DNA from 2 places in the Reinekea thalattae genome. Region 2 is predicted to be linked to the other one. Evidence: predicted binding sites of a transcription regulator. Region 2 holds the regulator's gene; the other holds the start of a gene.

Region 1 (3,426 bases), 620 kb from region 2:
ACCGCAATTGATATTGCAAAAAAACAGTGGGCCAATGCCATCACCGTACACCAAGGAGATGTCAGCGACATGCCGTTTGATGCTAACCAATACGACGGCATCTTTTGCTATGCCCTGCTGCATCTTTTAACCAAGGCAGCACGCAAAAAGTTTATCGACGACTGTTACCAACAACTAAACAATAACGGCTATATGGTTTTCGTTACACTGGCCACTCATACCCCGACTTTTGCTCAAGGTGCAAAGATGGATCACAACACCTATCTATCTCGTCATGGCGTAGACCTGTTTTATCACGACCTAGAAACTATCGAGCAAGAGTTCTCAGCTTACGGACTTATTGAGCAAACACTCAGCCATGAGGACTCACAAGATTTTTGGATTATTGTTTGTCAGAAGACTTAAACCTCCAGCCACAAAAAAGCCCTTAAAATAAGGGCTTAATTAGTATTTTTGACCGATGTGATCTGAGGTAAATCCTAGAACGGTATATCGTCGTCAAAATCGTCAAAGCCACCCGGTGCTGGTTGCGCAGGTGCCGACTGAGGTTGTTGCTGTTGTGGAGATTGCTGTGGCGCGACCTGTTGCGGCGCACCAAAACCACCACCTTGAGGTTGCTGAGGCGGTGCTTGATTGTAATTAGGCTGTGCTGCTGGCTGCTGATTAAAGCCGCCGCCTTGTGGTTGTTGACCAAAACCACCGCCTTGCTGAGGTGCTCCGCCTTCTTGGCGACCACCAATAAATTGCATTTCATTACCGACAATTTCGGTTGAATAACGGTCTTGGCCGTTTTGGTCTTGCCATTTACGAGTCTGCAAACGTCCTTCGATATAAACCTGTGAACCTTTGCGTAAATATTGCGAGGCAACCTCTGCGGTTCGGCCAAAGAGCACGATACGGTGCCATTCGGTAAGATCCTGACGGTTTCCTTGCTCGTCTGCTCGGCCAAGTTCATTGGTCGCTACATTCAGGTTCACTACCTGAGTGCCCGATGCGGTTGTACGCACCTCGGGATCCTGCCCTAATCGACCTAAAATAATGACCTTGTTTACGGTACCCTTTGCCATATGCCTTCCTATATATTTCGTTTTTGCTAGCCGCGAACTATCCATCAGTTGAAGGCTAACTTCAAGGTTGATTTGATGATTCCGCTGGCTTTCTTTATCTCTGTCACGCTTGTATTGGTTAATCCCCTCAAACACTAATGCTGCGGGGCTCACTGTTTGAGACTTCGACCCGAGTTAAAAACCTATTGAGTCACGGATTCTACTTTAAGGATTACCGCAGTGATAAAAAAACCTTGCGATCTGTATATTCATACAGTTATATTAGTCGCACGCTTTTTAATCCACACACTTAAAGAGCTTTTTCAGCAGCCTTCACAGTTTGATCCCCAGTCTTCGGTGAGGTGCTGCTGGAACTTCTTGCCAATTTATGCTTTCTTTGGGGCTTTGTTTCTTTCCAGTTCGAGGATTTCATGGACAAAATTTCCGTCCAGGGTGCCCGTACCCACAATCTTAAAGACATTACCATTGATATTCCACGCGACAAGCTTGTTGTTATCACTGGGCTTTCAGGCTCAGGTAAGTCTTCGTTGGCGTTCGACACCCTCTACGCCGAGGGTCAACGCCGTTATGTTGAATCACTATCAACCTACGCTCGGCAGTTTTTATCGATGATGGAAAAACCGGATGTCGACCATATTGAAGGTCTGTCACCGGCGATTTCTATTGAACAAAAAACCACCAGCCATAACCCTCGATCTACGGTAGGTACCACTACCGAAATTTATGATTACTTACGTTTGCTGTTTGCACGTATTGGTGAACCACGCTGCCCTGAACATGGTGAACCACTAGAAGCTCAAATGGTCAGCCAGATGGTTGATTCGGTGCTGGCGTTGCCAGAAGGCAGCAAGCTAATGATGCTTGCGCCGCTCATCCGCGACCGTAAAGGTGAGCACTTACATGTTTTCAACGAACTTAGGGCTCAAGGCTTTGTGCGTGTGCGTGTCGATGGCACGGTGATGGATTTAGACGAAGTTCCAGAACTCGATAAACGTAAAAAGCACACCATCGAAGCAGTCGTTGACCGCTTCAAAGTCCGTGATGACTTACAACTGCGATTGGCCGAGTCGTTCGAAACCTGCTTAACCTTAGCGGGCGGTATCGCTCAAATCAGTTGGATGGATGGTGACGGCGAAGACATTTTGTTTTCGAACAAGTTTGCCTGTCCGGTATGCGGCTATTCAATTGCCGAACTGGAACCGCGCATGTTCTCGTTCAACAACCCAGCCGGTGCCTGTGAAGAGTGCGACGGCTTAGGCCTTAAACAGTATTTTGATCGCAGTAAGGTTGTCCGCGACGACAGCCTGACCCTAGCCGAAGGCGCTATTTCTGGTTGGGATCGACGTGCTGTCTATTACTTTAGCCAGCTCACCTCACTAGGCGAGCACTTCAGCATTGACCTTGACCAGCCGTTTAAAAAACTACCGAAAAAATTCCGTGAGATGGTGCTTAACGGCAGCGGCGATGTTGAGATCGACTTTAACTACGTCAACAGCCGTGGCGCGGTCTATAGCCGAACACACGCCTTTGAAGGTGTGGTGCCTAACATGGAGCGACGCTATCGCGAAACCGATAGCAGCTCGGTGCGTGAGGAGTTGTCAAAGTATTTGGCGGAACAACATTGCCCGAGTTGTCACGGCAGTCGCCTTAAAGAAAGCGCACGTAATGTCTTTATTGATGGCGTGACCTTGCCGGAAGTGACGCACATGTCTATTGCCGACGCTGTCCGCTATTACAACAGCTTAAAGCTCGAAGGCAGCAAAGCACAAATCGCGGAAAAAATTCTGCGTGAAATCATTCAACGTCTCAGCTTCTTAGAAAATGTCGGCCTAGAATATTTAACCCTCGACCGTAGCGCCGATACGCTTTCTGGCGGTGAAACTCAACGTATTCGACTGGCTAGCCAGATTGGCGCTGGCCTTGTTGGAGTCATGTATATCTTAGATGAACCTTCAATTGGTCTTCACCAACGCGACAACGATCGTCTGTTGCAAACGCTGACTAACTTGCGTGATATGGGCAATACCGTTTTAGTGGTCGAGCATGACGAAGACGCCATTCGCACCGCCGACTGGGTGTTAGATATCGGCCCTGGCGCTGGCGTTCATGGTGGTAACGTGATTGCCGCAGGCACGCCAAAACAAATCATGGCAAGTAAGGATTCACTGACCGGTAAATACCTGAGCGGCAAGCTAAAAATTGACGTACCGAACGAACGCGCAGTAGCTGACCCGAAACGACAGCTAGTGATCAAAGGCGCAACGGGCAACAACTTACAGTCGGTCGACCTGTCCATTCCTGTCGGCCTATTTAACTGTATTACCGGAGTTTCCGGTTCAGGTAAATCAACACTGATAAA
Region 2 (3,426 bases):
TGAGTGAAAAAGCAGTAACGATATACACCGACGGTGGTTGTCGCGGTAATCCTGGCCTTGGTGGTTGGGGTACAGTCTTAATTTGGGCTGGGCGCGAAAAGAAACTTTATGGCGCTGAAGCTGACACAACCAATAACCGTATGGAGTTAACTGCTGCCATTGAAGGTTTAAAAGCGTTGAAAAAGCCAGTCAGTGTCGAGCTCTATACGGATTCAAAATATGTTCAGCAAGGCATTACTAAGTGGATCGAAGGCTGGAAGAAAAACGGTTGGAAGACAGCCGCACGCAAGCCAGTAAAAAATCAGGATTTATGGCAGCAGCTCGATCAAATGATGTCTCAGCATAAGGTGACTTGGCGCTGGGTAAAGGGGCACGCGGGCGACAAATATAATGAAGTTGCCGATCAACTTGCCAACCAAGCGATGGATGAATTTAAGGGGTAAAAATAAACTCGCATGAGATTAGTTATTTTAGATACCGAGACAACGGGTTTAAATCCCAAAAAAGGCGATCGTATTGTTGAGGTCGGCTGTGTTGAAATGGTGGAGCGTAAATTAACTGGGCGCCATTATCATGAATACATAAACCCTGAACGCGATATCCCTGCCGAGGTAGTGGCCGTTCATGGTATCGACAACGAACGAGTTAAAGATTGCCCTAAGTTTCGTGATATTGCTGTTGGTTTGTGGCAATGGCTCGAAGGTGCCGATCTAGTTATTCATAACGCCGCTTTCGATATGGGCTTTTTAAACGCTGAATTTGAGCGTTTTGCAAAAGAGCAGGGCCAGACTTTTGTGCCACTGGAATCAGCTTGTGGCGTTATCGATACATTAAAAATTGCACGCGATAAGCATCCTGGCTCTAAGGTGTCGCTGGATGCATTGTGTAAGCGTTATGGCATCGATAATTCGCATCGAACCTTACACGGCGCATTACTGGATTCTGAGATTCTGGCGGATGTTTATCTGTTCCTAACCGGTGGCCAGACAGATTTGATGCTCGGTGAATCTGAAACGAACGCTAATGAAACGGCGGCGATTGACCTTTCTGTGCTCGACACTCAAGGGCAGAAGCCTCTTGTTCAGGTTCAGCCAAGTGCTGAAGAGTTGGCGGCACATAAAGAATTTTTAGCAATGATCAGCGCTAAAGCCGATAAAGAAGTCAGCTGGTAAAGGCAACTAATAAAGACAACTAATAAAGACAACTAAATAAACACGATCTTCACTATAATAATTGCTCAAATAAAAAAAGCCGCATTAAGCGGCTTTTTTTGTAGCTGCTAACCTAAGTTAGCCTAATCAATGTCGGTTGTGGCTAGTGAATTGAGCGTCGAATAACGCCAACATAAAGGCCTTCAATGGCAAAGTCTTCTTCAGCTAGATTGACCACAATAGGCTCAAAATCTTCGTTTTCTGGGTAGAGCGTAACAATGCTGCCTTTTTTCTCGTAGCGCTTTACCGTGACATCGTCACCGACACGAGCCACTACAATATCACCGTTACGCACGGATGTAGTTTTGTGAACGGCAATAAGGTCATCCTCTAAAATACCAATATCTTTCATACTTAAGCCCTGAACTTGCAGCATGAAATCGGCATTTGGCTGAAACAGGCTACGAGGAAGGTCAACGTATTCTGCAATTTGTTCTTCAGCCAGTACTGGCGAACCTGCGGCAACACGACCAATGACAGGAATACCAGATTCTGACTCTGGCAGCCGAATGCCACGGCTTGCGCCTTGTACAATTTCAATGTGTTGCTTTCTTGCCAGTGCCTTGATGTGTTCTTCTGCTGCATTTGCCGATTTAAAGCCAAGCTCTTTTGCTATTTCGGCGCGGGTTGGTGGGTAGCCGGTTTTTTCAATGTGATCTTTGATGACATCTAAAACCTGTTGCTGCCTCGCGGTGAGCTTTTCCATAATCTTAAGCCTGTTAAAATGTCCAGTCATAGGATTATATACAGTATGTGCCAGCTGTAAAGATATACAGCAGTTAAAGTCGCGTCGAGCTAAAGTGCGGATAATTGATGCCATAAAAAAGGCCGACAATGTCGGCCTTTTATTTACAACAGTTATCTGTAGCAGAGTCGCTTGGTTAGCGTTTAGCTAGGCTGTCTTTGATTTTATCGCGCATCGATTTCATCAGCGACTCGGTCGTTTCCCATGAAATACAAGCATCCGTAACTGACTGACCGTAGGTTAGCTCTTTTAGATCACTCGGTATGCTTTGGTTACCGGCGACGATGTTGCTTTCAATCATCAAGCCAACAATCGAGGTGTTACCTTCGGTGATTTGGTTGGCAACGTTATCGGCAACAAGAGGCTGTAAGTTGTGATCTTTATTCGAGTTGGCGTGTGAACAGTCAACCATGATGTTTGGCAAAATCTTGGCTTTGTTTAGCTGTTCTTCACATAACGAAATCGAAACCGAATCGTAGTTAGGCTTGCCGCCGCCGCCACGTAGAACAACATGACCATATTGGTTGCCCTTGGTCGAGATAATAGAAACTTGGCCTTGCGTGTTGATGCCTAAAAAGTTGTGCGGCGACGAGACACTTTGTAGCGCATTAATGGCGACATCTAAGCTGCCATCGGTACCGTTTTTAAAGCCAACAGCAGAGGAAAGGCCGCTGGCCATTTCACGGTGAGTCTGACTTTCTGTTGTACGTGCACCAATTGCAGACCAGCTGATGAGGTCTTGAATGTACTGTGGCGAAATAGGGTCTAGCGCTTCTGTTGCGGTTGGTAAGCCGATTTCGGCAATATCCATTAGCAGCTTACGACCAATTTGAATGCCGTCGGCAATTTTGAACGAGTCATCCATGTAAGGGTCGTTAATTAAGCCTTTCCAGCCTGTCGTGGTACGAGGCTTTTCAAAATAAACCCGCATCACCAATAGTAGGGTGTCGCTGACTTCGTCGCTGAGCTTTTTCAATCGGCGAGCATAATCCAAGGCCGCTTCTGGGTCATGGATAGAGCAAGGGCCAATGACAACCATAAGTCGATTGTCTTTGCGGTCTAAAATATCACGTACTGCTTTACGGCCTTCGGTGATGGTTTTATTGGCGGCTTCCGAAACGGGAATCTGTTTTTTTATATCTGATGGGGTGATCAGAACTTCTTGGTTTTCGATGTTTAAATTCTCTGTGCTGAACATGCTGCGTTCACTATCAAGCTGTGGATGTGACGCCATACTATCCTAGGTAATAATATCTGTACATGCTGTAAACTTAAGTTTACTTCGTGCCTTTATTAGACAGTTAATAAACGATGAATATTAGTGTTTAAAATAGTGCATAACGTAGCCCTAGTAGCAGTAATAGGCTTGCTAGTGCTGGGTTTAGGTACCTTGCTGGGATGCTGCTGGAAATCATGGCACCAATATTAATGGCTGGAATCGAGCCAATTAATAGGGCAGCCAATAAAGTA

Evidence for each region. Region 2 encodes LexA, which represses DNA repair genes until DNA is damaged. Its sites were predicted from a motif close to TACTGTNTANNTANACAGTA; they were not measured.
Region 1: uvrA (excinuclease ABC subunit UvrA) is a predicted target of LexA. The motif match lies at 1,306-1,325, and genes of this name have one in related genera.

What each region holds. Positions count from the first base shown of each region.
Region 1 covers NZ_VKAD01000001.1:1,300,861-1,304,286, forward strand. The annotation lists gene FME95_RS06025 (class I SAM-dependent methyltransferase) at 1-405, shown strand, start outside; gene FME95_RS06030 (single-stranded DNA-binding protein) at 480-1,067, opposite strand; gene uvrA (excinuclease ABC subunit UvrA) at 1,478-3,426, shown strand, end outside.
Region 2 covers NZ_VKAD01000001.1:680,418-683,843, reverse strand. The annotation lists gene FME95_RS03160 (class I SAM-dependent methyltransferase) at 1-7, shown strand, start outside; gene rnhA (ribonuclease HI) at 1-443, shown strand, start outside; gene dnaQ (DNA polymerase III subunit epsilon) at 456-1,172, shown strand; gene lexA (transcriptional repressor LexA) at 1,315-1,917, opposite strand; gene FME95_RS03140 (3-deoxy-7-phosphoheptulonate synthase) at 2,093-3,190, opposite strand; gene FME95_RS03135 (sulfite exporter TauE/SafE family protein) at 3,282-3,426, opposite strand, start outside.